2 regions of the Pseudoalteromonas ruthenica genome follow, and region 1 is predicted to be linked to the other one. Evidence: predicted binding sites of a transcription regulator. Region 1 holds the regulator's gene; the other holds the start of a gene.
What was found. Region 1 encodes MetJ, which represses methionine synthesis genes. Its sites were predicted from a motif close to TAGACGTCTAGACGTCTA; they were not measured.
Positions count from the first base shown of each region.

Region 2: a site for MetJ is predicted at 2,764-2,781, ahead of PRUTH_RS08935 (homoserine O-succinyltransferase). Genes of this name have one in related genera too.

Region 1 is NZ_CP023396.1:2,406,590-2,414,756, reverse strand. It holds gene priA (primosomal protein N') at 1-1,729, opposite strand, end outside; gene rpmE (50S ribosomal protein L31) at 1,954-2,169, shown strand; gene PRUTH_RS11235 (malic enzyme-like NAD(P)-binding protein) at 2,636-3,880, shown strand; gene metJ (met regulon transcriptional regulator MetJ) at 4,072-4,392, opposite strand; partial or broken gene metB (cystathionine gamma-synthase) at 4,572-5,733, shown strand; gene metL (bifunctional aspartate kinase/homoserine dehydrogenase II) at 5,743-8,088, shown strand; gene PRUTH_RS11215 (penicillin-binding protein 1A) at 8,140-8,167, opposite strand, start outside.
Region 2 is NZ_CP023396.1:1,896,982-1,905,148, forward strand. It holds gene metH (methionine synthase) at 1-695, opposite strand, end outside; gene PRUTH_RS08930 (homocysteine S-methyltransferase family protein) at 708-1,763, opposite strand; gene PRUTH_RS08935 (homoserine O-succinyltransferase) at 1,753-2,700, opposite strand; gene PRUTH_RS08940 (DMT family transporter) at 2,844-3,734, shown strand; gene ettA (energy-dependent translational throttle protein EttA) at 3,816-5,489, shown strand; gene PRUTH_RS08950 (PilZ domain-containing protein) at 5,704-6,069, shown strand; gene PRUTH_RS08955 (DUF350 domain-containing protein) at 6,095-6,499, shown strand; gene PRUTH_RS08960 (DUF1190 domain-containing protein) at 6,510-7,097, shown strand; gene PRUTH_RS08965 (glutathionylspermidine synthase family protein) at 7,098-8,167, shown strand, end outside.

The DNA.
Region 1 (8,167 bases):
ATAACCCGGCGTCGACATCAAGAATAATGACTAGGCTGACATCGGCAAAGTGGTGGCCTTTGGCTAGCATTTGTGTGCCCACCAATAAGCGTGCGCCGCCGCGATTGATGGCAGCCAGTTCTTCCTCCAAACTGCCTTTACGTCGTGTTGAATCTCGGTCGATACGGCTGATGGGTGTGTCGGGAAATTGCTCGCTTAGTGCTTCTTGCAATTGTTCGGTGCCCAGCCCCACCGGGTTTATTTGTGTGCTACCACAATCCGGGCATTGCATGGGCGGTGCACTTTGCTCGCCACAATGATGGCACACCAAACGACGCATGGCCTTGTGGTAGGTCGCGCTGGTGCTACAACGCGAGCAGTCGCTGAGCCAGCCGCACTCATGGCAAATGAGCGAAGGGGAAAAGCCGCGACGATTCAAAAACACCATCACTTGCTTTTGTCTCGCCAGCTCACGCTTGATATAGGCAAGGGCGCTATGGCTGAGTCCAGCCTCAAGGTGCTGACCTTTAATGTCTATGAGTTCAAATTGATTATCACTGCTGGTTTGTGCCCGTTGAGTGAGACTGAGCAATTGGTACTTATCGGACAATGCACGGTTGAGTGTTTCCAGGGCAGGGGTCGCGCTGCCTAGAACTAAGGGAATGTTTTGCTGTTGCGCACGGTAAGCGGCCAAATCACGGGCGTGATAGCGTAGGGTGTCTTGCTGTTTGAATGAGGCGTCATGCTCCTCATCAACAATAATCATGCCTAAGCGTAAAAACGGCATAAAAATCGCCGAACGTGTGCCGATCACTATGGCACAGCTACCTTTTTGGCAAAACCGCCAGGTTTGCAAACGCTCATTATCTGTCAACGCTGAGTGCCAAAGCATAATTGGCGTATTGGGGAAGCGGCGGCGAAAGCGGTTTACCGTCTGTGGTGTTAGGCCTATTTCAGGGACCAAGACTAAGGCTTGTTTGCCCTGTTGCAAAACCTCCTCTAAGCACTGCAGATACACCTCGGTTTTGCCGCTGCCTGTGACCCCCTCAAGTAAAAAAGCGGCAAAGCCAGGGGATTGGTTAATGGCAGTGCAGGCGATGGCTTGTTCGCTGTTTAACCTTGGTTTGTTGGCCACCTGCAATGGCTGCTCGCGCCATTGACTATCAAATTCAACTGCTTGGGTTATTAGTTCTTTATTAATGAGGGCATCAATGGTGGCTTTGGAGTAGCCCAGAGCTTTAATTTCTGTGGTGGGCGATTTCCCTGATTCAGCCAGCTGCTTAAGCAAGGCTTGTTGCTTTTTCGCCCGCAGTGTCGGCTGCTGTTGCCCTTGCTCGGTGAGTTGCAGGTAATTAATGCTGGTTTTATCAATATCGGCGCCTTCACGCAGCGCTTTTGGCAAAGCGGTAAAGACGGTTTCACCTAATGGATAATGATAATAGCGAGCAGTAAATTGCAATAATTGTAGGTGACTGTCATCAATAATGGCAGTGCTATCGAGCACGGCCTTAACGGCTTTGACTTTATCTTCCGGCATCTCTGTGCTGGCTTTTACCTTTAATACCATACCGGTCAGGACACGCGAACCAAAAGGAACACTGACCCTCACCCCTACAGTCACGGCGCGAGAGCACAACTCGGTGGGCAATAAATAGTCGAAGCTACGGTGTAAGGGCACCTTAAGTGCTACTTCAACGTAGCACGGGGTCGCGTTGCTACTGTGGCTGTTGGAATCGCGAGATGATGGCAACAAAAATCAGGCCCCAAGAACTAGAATATAGCGCTAATGTACTAAATTCATGGCGCAGTGAATAGCCGCAATTAAAGCTTGAACATTAATCAGGAGTCAAATAAAATACGCGGCCTTAAGGGTGCTGAGCGGGTTATATCCATGCTTTGGCACATTGAAACTAACGCGTATGGTGCCAAACTTCGGGTTTGGAGAGCGATACGGCCTATTTAGAGGTAACCCCCATGAAAGAAGGTATCCACCCTAAGTACGAAGCAATCAACGCAACGTGCTCTTGTGGCAACAAATTCCAGACAAGCTCTACCCTGTGTAAAGACATTCACCTAGACGTATGTTCAGAGTGTCACCCTTTCTACACTGGTAAGCAAAAGATCCTTGATACAGGTGGTCGTGTAGATCGCTTCAATAAGCGCTTCGGTGCGCTTAGCAGCAAGAAGTAATCTTTGCTTGTCGAGAAAAGCACCTTCGGGTGCTTTTTTTGTGTCTATGATTTTTATCCATCCCCATTATTCATACTAGCCATTTCACCTTAAGCTCTAGCTCATTTAAAGTGACAAAAAAAGCACAATAATGACGCTAAAGTTCACTAAAATTCACTTACTTTGTTATTAGCGAACAATAAGATTCGTTATCCGATCGGTATTCTTTTTAGTTATATTAAGTTATTCGGATATAGCATTATGCATGGCTTTAGGTGGTTTTTTATGCATGCATAAGTCCCTATAGTGCATGGAATATCAAAATTTACACATAAAGCTTTAGATAATGTGCATGAATTTGGGCTTAAAACCCTTTAATTTCGTACAACAGGATAGACCTGATATTGCTTGAATATATTTAGAAAAGCGGTATGGTTTGCCTTAACTAGCTGAACTCTCACATACATTTCTAGCAGGATACTCGTTCATGTCTGACTTTCGTGAAAAAGCCCTCGATTACCACGCTAACCCCGTTCCAGGAAAAATTAGCATTGAACTCACCAAAAGCGCCGAGACCGTTAACGATCTCGCTTTAGCCTACAGCCCAGGTGTTGCAGAGCCGGTGCGTGAAATCGCTGCCGATGCTAACAATGCTTATAAATACACGGCCAAAGGCAATATGGTTGCTGTGATCTCTAATGGCAGTGCCATTTTAGGGTTGGGTAACTTAGGCCCGTTAGCGTCTAAGCCGGTCATGGAAGGCAAGGCACTACTGTTTAAGCGTTTTGCTAATCTTGATTCCATCGATATCGAGGTGAAGCATCGCACCACTGAAGACTTTATTAACACTGTAGAAAATATTGCCGACACCTTTGGCGGTATTAACCTCGAAGATATTAAAGCCCCGGAATGCTTCGAAATCGAGCAAGCGCTCATTGAACGCTGTAATGTGCCAGTATTTCATGATGATCAACACGGCACTGCTATCGTCACTGCTGCAGGCATGCTAAACGCCTTAGAAATTCAAGGTAAAGATATTCGTGATGCCTTGATCGTGTGTTTGGGGGCTGGCGCAGCGGCAGTTGCATGTATGGAGCTGCTTATTAAGTGTGGCGCTCAGCGCGAGCATATTTACATGCTTGACCGTAAAGGGGTGATCCACACGCGTCGTGATGACTTAAATGAATATAAGCAATTATTTGCTAACAACACCGATAAGCGCACCTTGCAAGACGTTATTGCTGATGCCGATGTGTTCGTTGGTGTTTCTGGCCCAGATTTGCTCTCAGCTGAAGACCTTAAATTGATGGCCGACAAGCCGGTCATTTTTGCCTGTTCTAACCCAGACCCAGAAATTAAGCCGGATGTGGCACACAGTGCGCGCAAAGACTTAATTATGGCCACTGGGCGCTCTGACTACCCGAACCAAGTGAATAACGTACTGTGTTTCCCATTTATTTTCCGTGGTGCACTGGACGTGCGTGCCACCGCTATCAATGATGAGATGAAAATTGCCGCTGTAGAGGCTATTCGCAGTATCGCCAAGGAGCCAGTACCTGAGTCAGTGTTAACGGCATCTGGAGTGAGCGAATTAGAGTTTGGCGCGCAATACATTATTCCCAAGCCTATGGATCCACGATTATTGCCACGCGTAGCGAAAGCCGTGGCGCAGGCGGCTGTGGACTCAGGTGTTGCGCAAATTGATATGCCAGCGAATTATATGGCTGAGTAATCACTTTACTACTCAACGCTAGAAAAAGAAAACCCAAGCTTAGTGCTTGGGTTTTTTTATGGCTTGCAAAGAGTAATAGCTTCACTAACCGCTTCTCATACAGGCCGACTTGCGACATATATGAACAACACTAAGCTAGCTCCTGCAATGAGGTCTAATGCTCAGGGGTTAGTTAAACTTGCTTATCTTTGTTAGTCCTCTCCGATAACAGGCACTTCCACACCCATTTCTTCCATAATTTTTCTCACCTCTTCCGGTACCTTCTCCGGATTATCTTTTCGGAGATCTTCGTCATTAGGCAGCGGTTGACCAGTAAAGGCATGTAGAAATGCTTCACACAGCAACTCACTGTTGGTGGCGTGACGAAGATTATTCACCTGGCGGCGAGTACGTTCATCGGTTAATACTTTTAAAACATTGAGCGGGATGGAAACGGTAATTTTCTTTACCTGTTGGGCTTTTTTTCCATGCTCCGCATAAGGGTGAATGTATTCACCATTCCACTTGGCCATAATTTGCGTCTTATTTTTGGTCACTTAGGCATCAATAAGGGCGAAATTTTATCGCGTTGGTAAGGATAGTCAAATATTCATAAATTAGCTATTTAGACGTATAAATGTTTTGACTTCTAAATTGTGTTAATTTAACCTTTTGGACGTCTAAACATCCATTTTCTTGATTGGGGGCAAATATGTCACAACTAAAAAAAGACACCATCGCCGTGCGCCATGGTATTGATGCCGATAAGCACCATGGTGCGGTGGTGCCACCCATTCATTTATCGACCACCTATTCCTTTGCCGATTTTGATAGCAAACGCGAATATGATTATGGTCGTAGTGGTAATCCCAATCGGGATATTTTGGCGCAGACCTTAGCGCAACTAGAAGGGGGAGAGCACGGAATTATCACCGCGACAGGTATGGCCGCAGTGCATCTAGTGACGCAGCTACTGACACCCAATGACACCCTAGTGATCCCCCATGATTGTTATGGCGGCAGTTATCGCTTATTTACCTCTTTAGCCAAACGGGGGTTGCTCAAGGTTGAGGTTATCGATTTCACTCAATCAAACTGTTACCAACGCTTAGTGGCCGCCAAACCCAAACTGGTGTGGATTGAAACGCCCAGTAATCCCATTTTGCGACTCACGGATATCCGCGCAGTGTGCGATGCCGCGCAGAGCATCGGTGCGCTGGTTGCAGCCGACAACACGTTTTTATCTCCCGCCTTACAGAAACCCATTGTTATTGGGTTGTGATGTGGTGGTGCACTCGACCACTAAATATATCAATGGTCACTCCGATGTGGTCGGTGGTGCGGTGATCACCAAAACCAAAGAGTTGGGTGAAGAGCTGGCATGGTGGGCTAATAATATTGGCATTACCGGTGCCGCTTTCGATAGCTATCTCACCCTGCGTGGTTTGCGTACCTTGAAAGTGCGCCTTAAGCAGCATGAAGAAAATGCCTTGGCGATTGCTCAATACCTTGAACAGCATCCTAGTGTGCAGTCAGTTTACTACCCAGGATTGAGTTCGCACCCACAACACGACTTGGCAAAAGCGCAGCAACAGGGCTTTGGCGGCATGGTGAGCTTTGATATTAAAGGCCAGCTGCAAGACAGTGCAAAATTCCTCACCTCAGTACAGCAGTTTACTTTAGCGGAGTCGTTGGGCGGGGTGGAAAGCCTTATTTGTCACCCGGCGACCATGACTCACGCGGGCATGGATAAAGCCGCACGACTTGAGGCTAGGGTCGGCGACACGCTTATCCGGATTTCTGTAGGTATTGAAGATAAACAAGATCTTATAGATGACTTAGATGCCGCTTTTAACGCGTTAGCAAGCAAATAAGAGGATACTATGACTCAGGTTGTACATAAGTTTGGTGGTTCGAGTCTCAGCAACGCGGCGCGTTACCATGCGGTCGCCAATATTGTTATCGGCAACAGCCAACTCGGTGACGTGGTGGTGGTCTCTGCGGCGGGGAAAACCACGGATACGCTAGTGAAGTTGTGGCAGGCCTATCAACAGCACGATAGCCATGGCTATCATGATGTCTTGCAGTTGCTACGCACCCATCAGCATGAGCTTATTGATGAGCTATTAGCAGCGCACCAAGCCCACGCTCTGCAATCACAGCTTAATAGTGAGCTTCAGCGCATAGCTGAACAATTGCAGACAAACACCTTAGATGAGGCGTCCTTATTAGCCCATGGTGAACTGTGGTCGGCCCGCTTGCTGGCGACCTATTTGCAGCAATTAGGCTATGCTGCGCAAGATCTTGATGCGCGGCAGCTACTGTGTGTGCACCAAGGGCAACTACTGCATTTGGACAATGAAAAGCTCTGCGAGCGCCATATTGCCGGGGATAAAATCAACGTTGTAACGGGGTTTATTGCCGCCGATAGCAACCAGCAAACAGTCACCTTGGGACGCAATGGCAGTGACTACAGCGCCACCTTATTGGCCCGTTATGTCAACGCCAAACAAGTTTGTATATGGACCGATACGCAGGGGGTTTTCAGCACCGACCCACGCAAAGTAGCCGATGCCTTAAAGTATCAAAAAATTTGTCGTAGCCAAGCCAACCGCCTGGCCCAGTTAGGTAATCCGGTATTGCATGCGAAAACGCTGTCGCCTTTGCAAGGTAGCGCCATCAAGCTATCGGTGCGCAGCTCCTATGACAGCGATGACAGTGGCACTGAGATTGTCCGCGAAGGTTACTGTAAGCATAAACGTTTTTTGACCACCATAGAGGGCGTTGACCTATATCGTGTGTCGAGCCTTAAAGTGGATGAACTGGCAACCTTAAGCCAGCTTATACAGCACACCATAGGCCACTTTCAGCAGCAGGGGGTAGACTTTTTGATTGTACCCAGCGCCCATAGCACTCTTATCTCCCGTGAGCTGGGAGAGCGTGGACAACTCGTTGAGTCAAACCTCAATGGGTGCGCCTTAGTCAGCCCAAACCAGTATACTCAGCAAGGCTACCAAGAAATGCTGGCATGCTTAGAGCAACTTAACTTAACTATCCGCTTTAGCCACTGCGATCAAGACTACGCCTTGGTACTGACCGATCAAATCATTGATGCCGATAGTTTAGGGAAGGTACACCGCACTTTAATTGGTGCACACCAGCAAATTGCCGTGATTGTCGCCGGCCTTGGAAATGTGGGCAGTGTGTTTTTACAACAGTTTACGCAGCAGTTAGCGCGTTTAGAGCAGCACTTTGAGGTAAAACTGGTTGGTCTACTGCGAAGTCGCAGCATGTTATTTGACCCCTGTGGGTTAGACCCGCAGAACTGGCAAGGTCAATGGTTAGAACAAGCGGTTCCCTATCAAAGCGAGCAGTTGTGCGAACGCCTCAATGAGCTTGATTACGAACACAAGGTGGTCATTGATATAACCGCCAGTGAGTCATTCAGTGGTCTATACCCTGATTTTGTGCGTGCTAACTGTCATTTGATCAGTGCCAACAAGTATGCCGGAACAGCGCCACATAGTTGGTATCAGTCGTTACGTAACGAGCTGGCAGAGCGCAATCTCAAATGGCGTTATAACACCAGTGTTGGCGCTGGGCTACCCATTAACTTTGCATTAGCCGATTTGCAGCGCAGTGGCGATGAGATCACCCGTATTCAAGGTGTGTTTTCTGGGACGCTATCATGGCTATGCAGTCACTATGATGGCAGCCAAGCTTTTTCTGAGCTGCTTTTTGCGGCGCAAAAGTTAGGCTTTACCGAGCCCGATCCGCGTGAAGATTTATCCGGCCGAGATGTACAACGTAAGCTGTTGATCCTCGCACGCGAGTTGGGTTTGCAATTGGACATTGACGATATTGAGCTAAGCCCATTAATGCCAGAGTCTTTAGCACAAGGGAGCTGGCAGGATTTTCTGGATAACATTGCCTTACTTGATGACTTTGTTGGCACCCACGCACAGCAGGCGCAAAAAGAGCAAAAGGTACTGAGGTACAATGCTGACTTACGCATTGTTGATGGCAAGGTAAAAGCCCAAGTGGGTCTTGTTGCAGTGGCACAATCCAACCCCTTAGCGGGATTAAGTCCCGGTGACAATATCTTTGTCGTCAACAGTCGCTGGTATGCGCAGAATGCCTTGGTTATTCAAGGCCCAGGTGCAGGAAAAGAGGTCACCGCTGCAGGTGTCCACTCAGATCTCTACTGGCTTATTGAGAGTCTTAGTTAATGCGGTAACAGAGTAATAAAAAAGCCAAGCATCATTGCTTGGCTTTTTTATTTAGAAGAGTTCGTCTTCAGTGGGCAGC
Region 2 (8,167 bases), 510 kb from region 1:
GAGTGAATAGCCTCGCGCACCGGATTGTTGCCTCGAAACGAAAAAGAGACATTAGACACGCCACCGGATACCTTGCAGTGCGGAAGATTCTCCTTGATGCGGCGAGTTCCTTCGATAAACTCCACGGCATAGTTGTCATGCTCTTCTATGCCGGTGGCCACGGCAAAGATATTGGGGTCAAAAATAATATCTTCTGGCGGGAATCCCAATTCATCGACCAAGATGCGATAAGAGCGCGCGCAAATAGCAAACTTCCGCTCTGCGGTTTCTGCTTGACCACTTTCATCAAAGGCCATCACCACCACAGCGGCGCCGAAGCGCTTTAATATCTTGGCTTGGTGACGAAACGGCTGCTCCCCCTCCTTGAGGGAAATAGAGTTCACTATCGCCTTGCCTTGAATGCATTTTAGTCCCGCCTCGATTACTTCCCATTTCGACGAGTCCACCATAATGGGCACTTTCGAAATATCGGGCTCTGAGGCGATAAGGTTCAAAAAGGTGACCATGGCCGCTTTAGAGTCCAACATGGCTTCATCCATGTTGATATCGATAATCTGCGCGCCATTTTCAACTTGCTCACGTGCCACCTCTAACGCGGTTTCGTAATCTTCCTCGAGGATCAGCCGTTTAAAGCGCGCCGAGCCGGTCACATTGGTGCGCTCGCCGACATTGGTAAAAGTTGCAGTATTATTCATGTTATTGGCCCCTTAATTGAGATTACAGGCTTCAAGGCCACTTAATCGCATGCGCACAGGCAGCTCAGGCAAAGTACGTGGAGCGGTGTTTTTTAGCCCATCACTAAAGGCTTTAATGTGCTCGGGTGTGGTCCCACAACAGCCACCAACAATATTGATAAACCCTTGCTCCCCCCAGTCGATGATTTCTTGTGCCATTTCTTCGGCTTCTAAATCATATTCGCCAAATTCATTCGGCAGCCCCGCATTGGGGTGCACCGAGGTGTAGGTTTCACAAATACTGGCCAGCTCTTCCACATACTGACGCAGCAAGTCTGGCCCTAACGCACAGTTCAAGCCAATGGAGAGCGGTTTAATATGGCGAATGGAATTATAAAACGCCTCGGTGGTTTGCCCTGACAAGGTTCGACCCGAAGCATCTGTGATGGTGCCGGAGATCATCACCGGCAGAGTCACTCCGGCCTGTTCGAACGCTTCTTCTACCGCAAAGGAAGCGGCTTTGGCATTGAGGGTATCGAAAATGGTTTCAATTAAAATCAGATCGGCACCACCTTCTATCAGCGCCAGGGTCGATTCGATATACGCGGCCACCAGCTTATCGAAGGTAATATTGCGATAGCCCGGGTCATTAACATCTGGTGAAATCGAGCAGGTTTTTGATGTTGGCCCCAGTACGCCGGCCACGTAGCGCGGTTTGTGTGGCTCGCGAGCGGTAAACTCATCGGCCACCGCGCGTGCCAGCCGGGCCGATTCGAGGTTAATCTCACGGCTTAGGCTCGCCATGTCATAATCTTCCATGGAAATGGTCGTGGCGTTAAAGGTATTGGTCTCAATAATATCGGCGCCCGCTGCCAAATATTCACGGTGAATTTGTGCTATTAACTGCGGTTGAGTGAGGCTCAATAAATCGTTGTTGCCCTTGACCAACACATGCCAATCTTGAAACCGCTCACCACGATAATCATGCTCTTCGAGCTTATGCTGTTGGATCATCGTACCCATGGCGCCATCTAAAATTAAAATGCGCTCGTTGAGGGCCAGTGTTAATGCATCACGTTTATTCGGCATAGTTGTTAGTCCTTACATCCTGGCTAACCAGATTAATATCATAGGGAGTGGTTTGGTAAACGTAGTAATTAAGCCAATTCGAAAATAACAAAAAGGCATGACTTTGCCAGGTTTTCGAGGGCTCTTGCGCTGGGTCGCCATGAGGGAAGTAGTTTTCTGGCATCGGTGCGTCAGCGCCTTTATCGCAGTCACGTAAATACTCTTTTTTCAGGGTATCGGCATCATACTCAGGGTGTCCGGTGATATACACCTGCGAACCACTCTGGTTTTTAAGTAAGTAAGCACCTACCTTCGGCGAGCCTGCTACCACGACTAATTCTTTACAGGCGTTTATCGCAGCAATATCAATATGGCCATAACGCGAATGCGGGACTAAGAAGCGATCGTCAAAGCCCCGGGTTAACGCCGCATGGTCAAAATAACACTGATGCTCAAACACCCCACACAACTTATTTTTCTGCAATTGACGCTTAAGTCCATGATGATGGAAAAGCCCAGCGTGCGCCGCCCAACAACTAAATAGCGTCGAGGTCACATGGTGCTCCGCCCAATCAAAGAACGCTTGTAGCTCCGACCAATACCCTACTTCATCATATTCTAAGTGAGCCAAGGGCGCGCCGGTAACAATCAAGGCATCGTAATTATTGTCTTTAACATCTGAGAAATACTGATAAAACATATCCAGATGCTGCTCTGAGTTGGCGCTAGAGCGGTGCGTATCTAAACGCAGTAAGTCAACATTGACCTGCAATGGCGTATTCGCCAGCAAACGAATAAATTGCACTTCGGTTTCCACCTTATTCGGCATCAGGTTCAAAATAGCCAAGCGCATGGGCCGGATTTCTTGAGTCCGAGCGCGACTTTTCGGCATCACGAATACATTTTCTTGGCGCAGCTCCATAATCGCTGGCAAAGCGTCTTGAACCGTAATGGGCATGGCGGTACTCCGAATTAAAAGATAAGAGGCTATTATGAACGCCACACTGGAAATTTCAACCTCTAGATGTTTAGACGTCCAAAATAAAGTTGCAGTGAATGAGTTAACTGCAATAATGCCCGCGATTAACTAACAAAGAGTCGATGATGGGTATAGGTGAAATTGCAGCAATCAGTGCAGCCGTGGTTTGGGCTTTTTCTACCTTACTGTACAAAGGCTTCAGTCATCACCTTTCACCGCTGCAACTAAATGTAAGTAAAGGCTTACTCGCTTCTTTAATGATGGTAATTGCCATGGCGCTACTTGGCGATGGGGCCATGCCAGTGCAGCTCACCTCATGGGGCTGGCTTATCGCCGGTGGGATTATCGGTATTGCCATCGGCGATAGCGCCTACTTTGGCGCCCTGCGCAGTATTGGCCCAGCACGGACCTTAATAATTGAATCTCTCGCTCCAGCCTTAACTGGCATACTTAATATTGTGCTGTTAGGTGTGTACTTACCGCTGCTCGCCTGGTTGGGCATTGCCATCACTTCGGTGGGGGTGATCATCGCGGTGTTACCTCAGCGCCACTTGCCTCCAGTTGATAAGAAGTTTTACTTTCAAGGCGTGGCTCTCGCATTACTTGCGGCTTTGTGCCAAGCCAGTGGTATGGTGATGTCAAAAGGGGCTATGAATACTGAGTCGATGAGTAGCCTATGGGCCGCCCTTATTCGCCTCCTTGCCGGCACATTGAGCGTGGCTTTACTGGTAATGATTATAAAACGCAGCGACCTATACCAAGCCATTCGACTGCACGGTATTGATAACAAACGCTGGCTGCTCGTGGCTGTTTTTTTCGGCACCTTCGTTGGCTTGTGGCTGCAATTGGCGGCGGTGCAACATACCGACCCGGCTATCGCACAAACTATTTTTGCCACCGCCCCGCTGATGGTCATGACCATTGGCTTTTTTAAACGCGAGCCGGTGACTTGGCGTATGATAGTGGGCGGTTTACTGGCGCTGGCTGGAGTGGCCATATTATTGGCAAATTAACGGGCCATTCGTTGACGCTTTCACCATAGAGACTCTACAATAACGGCAGTTTAAATTAGTCACATTGTAAAGGCTCCTTTCATGGTTTTACCTGATAAGTTTATTTTCTCGATGAGTCGCGTGTCAAAGGTGGTGCCACCTAAACGCACCATCTTAAAAGACATCTCTCTGCACTTTTTCCCTGGCGCAAAAATTGGTGTACTTGGCCTAAATGGCGCAGGTAAATCGACCTTACTGCGCATTATGGCCGGCGTGGATAAAGATTTTGAGGGTGAGGCACACCCTCAGCCTGGCATTAAAATTGGTTATCTTCCTCAGGAGCCTGAGCTTGATGAAAGCAAAACGGTGCGTGAAGTTGTAGAAGAAGCGGTCAGTGAAGTTAAAAATGCTCTTGATCGCCTTGACCAAGTATACGCTGAGTATGCCATGGAAGATGCCGATTTCGATGCGCTTGCCAAAGAGCAAGGCGAACTTGAAGCCATTATTCAAGCCCACGATGGCCACAACCTTGATAACGCCCTAGAGCGCGCGGCAGATGCATTACGACTGCCAGCTTGGGATGCCAAGATTGAGCATTTATCAGGGGGTGAGCGTCGCCGTGTAGCAATCTGCCGCTTATTGCTTGAAAAGCCAGATATGCTTATTCTCGATGAGCCTACCAACCACTTAGATGCTGAATCTGTCGCTTGGTTAGAGCGCTTCCTACATGATTATGAAGGCACTGTAGTGGCGGTAACCCACGACCGTTATTTCCTTGATAACGTGGCCGGCTGGATCCTCGAATTGGACCGTGGCGAAGGTATTCCGTGGGAAGGCAACTACTCTTCTTGGCTTGAGCAAAAAGACGCACGTCTGCAACAAGAGCAAAAAGCAGAGAAAGCAAGACAAAAATCCATCGCTCAAGAGCTTGAGTGGGTACGTTCAAACCCGAAAGGTCGCCAAGCAAAATCAAAAGCGCGTATGGCGCAATTTGCTGAACTACAACAAGGCGATTATCAAAAGCGTAACGAAACCAATGAGCTGTTTATTCCTCCTGGCCCGCGTTTAGGTGATCAGGTCATTGATGTACAGGGCTTAAACAAGAGCTTTGGCGACCGTGTGCTTATTGACAACCTTGATTTTAGCGCTCCCAAGGGAGCGATTGTCGGCATTATTGGTGCCAACGGTGCCGGTAAATCGACCTTATTCAAAATGCTCAGCGGCGAGGAACAGCCTGATAGCGGTGAAATCACCCTAGGTGAAACCGTTGAACTCGCCACCGTTGACCAATTCCGTGGCAACATGGATGAAAGCAAAACCGTATTTGATGAAATCGCCGACGGTCAAGATGTGTTAAAAGTGGGCAACCTTGAGTTCCCAAGCCGTGCTTATGTCGGGCGCTTTAACTTTAAAGGCAATGATCAGCAAAAATACGTCAAAGACCTTTCCGGCGGTGAGCGCAACCGTTTGCACTTAGCCAAACTACTAAAAGCGGGCGGCAACGTATTACTTCTCGATGAGCCAACCAACGACTTAGACGTTGAAACCTTGCGGGCGTTAGAGAATGCGATTCTCGAGTTTCCTGGCTGTGTCATGGTAATCTCGCACGACCGTTGGTTCTTAGACCGTATCGCCACTCATATTCTTGATTATCGCGACGAAGGCCAAATTAACTTCTTCGATGGTAACTACACCGAATACGAACAGTGGTTGAAGAAAACCTTAGGCGCCGAGGCTGCACAACCGAAGCGCATTAAGTATAAAAAGATTGGTTAATTAACCACATAAAAAGGCCCCATCGAGATGGGGCTTTTTTGTGCCCTTGGCATCCATCTATGTATGGCACTGTGATTGCGCTAACGCGCCACTACTTGATGACCATTGTGATATTTTTAGCTTATTGAAATAGCGAAAAAAGTCACTCACAGCCAAGGACAACCTCAAGGCTGGCTACTACACTGGAGGGAGACGCGCCAATACAGGAACTGTTATGGAAAACCGCAGAAACTTTACTCGTGTTATTTTTCAACGCCCCGCCCTAGTGGTATTTAATAACCAGCACCATGGCTGTCATTTACTTGATCTTTCCTTAAATGGCGCTTTGGTAAGCCATCCTGATGACTTCAACCCACAGTTAGGTCAAAGTGTAGAGCTTATTTTCCACCTATCTGGCAGTGATGTTGATATTGATATGCTTGCTGAAGTAGCTCACATTGAGCCGCAACACATTGGCTTACATTGTGTAAAAATGGATATTGACAGTGCCACTCATTTAAAACGCCTTATTGAACTTAACGTGGGTGATGATAAGCTACTGCACAGGGAGTTAGCGCAGCTTGCTGCGCCCGAACAATAATAACGATTGCAGTGAGAGCACAATAATGATCATGGAATCCATCCAGGGCTTTGTCCCTTTTATCATGTACTTTGGTTTAGGCTACCTACTTATCCTAGCCTTTCTATTCATTTACACCCTTATCACCCCGCATTGCGAATGGACCTTGATGAAGGAAAACAATGCCGCCGCTGCCACCGCGTTTAGTGGCGCGTTCATTGGCTTTACCCTTCCAGTTGCCAGTGCAGCGGTGAACTCGGTCTCGCTGCTAGACTTTGCCATCTGGGGCGTTATCGCTGGCATCATGCAATTAGTGACCTTCTTCTTAGTGCGTTTATACATGCCCAAGCTGTCTGAAAAAATTGCTCAGGGGCATATGAGCGCTGGGGCATTTTTAGGGGTTGCTTCACTGGCCACCGGTATTCTCAACGCTGCCTGTATCACCTACTAAGGAGGCGGCAATGAAACGTACTAGCAAACTTAAACTGACACTTATGCTCGGTGCCAGTGCCGGACTGAGTGGCTGCACCGACCCTGAAGAACCAGCACTATTATTTACCGATGTAGATGATTGCACCGACTTTGGCGTCGAACGCGATGTATGCCAAGCACAATACCAACAGGCCTTGGCTAATCACGATATTGAAGCGCCAAAGTACGCCAATGAAAACCTCTGTGAAAATGACTTCGGGTTTGAGCGCTGTGAGCAAGAAGGCAGTATTTGGCGACCCATTATGGCAGGCTTTATGATCGCCGCCGTCGCTGAGGCGGTGGATGAAGGTTTAGACCTTATGAAGAAGAAGAAAAAACGCAAAAAATACGCGTTTTTAGGGGGGAATTACTACTCAGGTGCGAAGCCCCTTTATCGCTCACGCGATGACTTTTTCAGCTTCCGCAATGCCAACAACGATTACATTGGCTCAGTCAACAATCGCGGCACCACTATGGTGAAAAAGTCTAAAGTTAAATACGCTTCTAAGCCCAAGCGCGTTACTCGTAGCCGAGGAGGCTTTGGCCGCCGTGCTTCATCACGTAGCTTTGGTGGGTAGATGTTTCGCCACCCTATTGCTGAGCGGCCGGATTTAGCCGCTCAGGCCGATTATTTCGGCTTTGATTTTTGCCGCATTGATGGTGAAAAGTACTGGGATGAAAGCGCTTATTACCAATTCACTCTAGAGCAAATTGAGAACGACTTAGAGCAACCGACCAATGAACTGGAGCAAATGTGCTTGCAGTTAGTCGACAAAGTTGTACGTGACGAGTATTGGCTGCGCAAGTTCGCTTTGCCCGAGCAGTACTGGGACTTTATCGCCACCAGTTGGCACAACAAAGAGCCTAGCCTATATGGCCGTATGGACTTTAGTTACCACGGCAACGGCCCAGCCAAATTACTGGAGTACAACGCCGATACCCCCACCTCCATCTATGAAGCGGGTTTTTTCCAATGGCTGTGGCTGGAACAGCAAGTAGATAGAGGCAAATTGCCACGGCAAAGTGATCAATTCAATAGTATTCAAGAGGCGCTCATTGAGCGTTTTAACTTCTTCTCTAACCGCGAATTGCTGCACTTTGTCCACAGTCGCGACTCAATTGAAGATAAAGGCACCGTCAGTTATTTACAGGACTGTGCCTATCAAGCAGGTATGCCCACGGCACGCATGGCCATTGAAGATATTGGCGTTGATGAGCACGGCCAGCTCACTGACCTAGAACATGCTCCTATCGCGCAACTCTTTAAACTTTACCCTTGGGAAGAGTTGCTGCATGACGACTTTGCTCCCCATGTGCTCAGCACCGACACCCTGTTTGTCGAGCCGCCTTGGAAGGCAGTGTTATCGAATAAAGCCATATTACCGCTGCTGTGGCAAATGTTTCCCGGCCACCCGAACCTCCTAGCCGCCTACTTTAGCGGTGAAGAAGGCGATGGGCTGGAGCAAGGCTTTGTGAATAAACCCCTGTTTAGCCGCGAAGGCGAGAACATCACTTGGGTGCATCCAGACAAGGGCCGTGTGCACCAAAGCGGTAGTTACGGTAGCGAAGGCTTTATTACTCAAGCGTTAGCACCCTTACCCGTGTTTGCCGGTAATCACACCTTAATCGGCTCTTGGGTCGTCGGGCA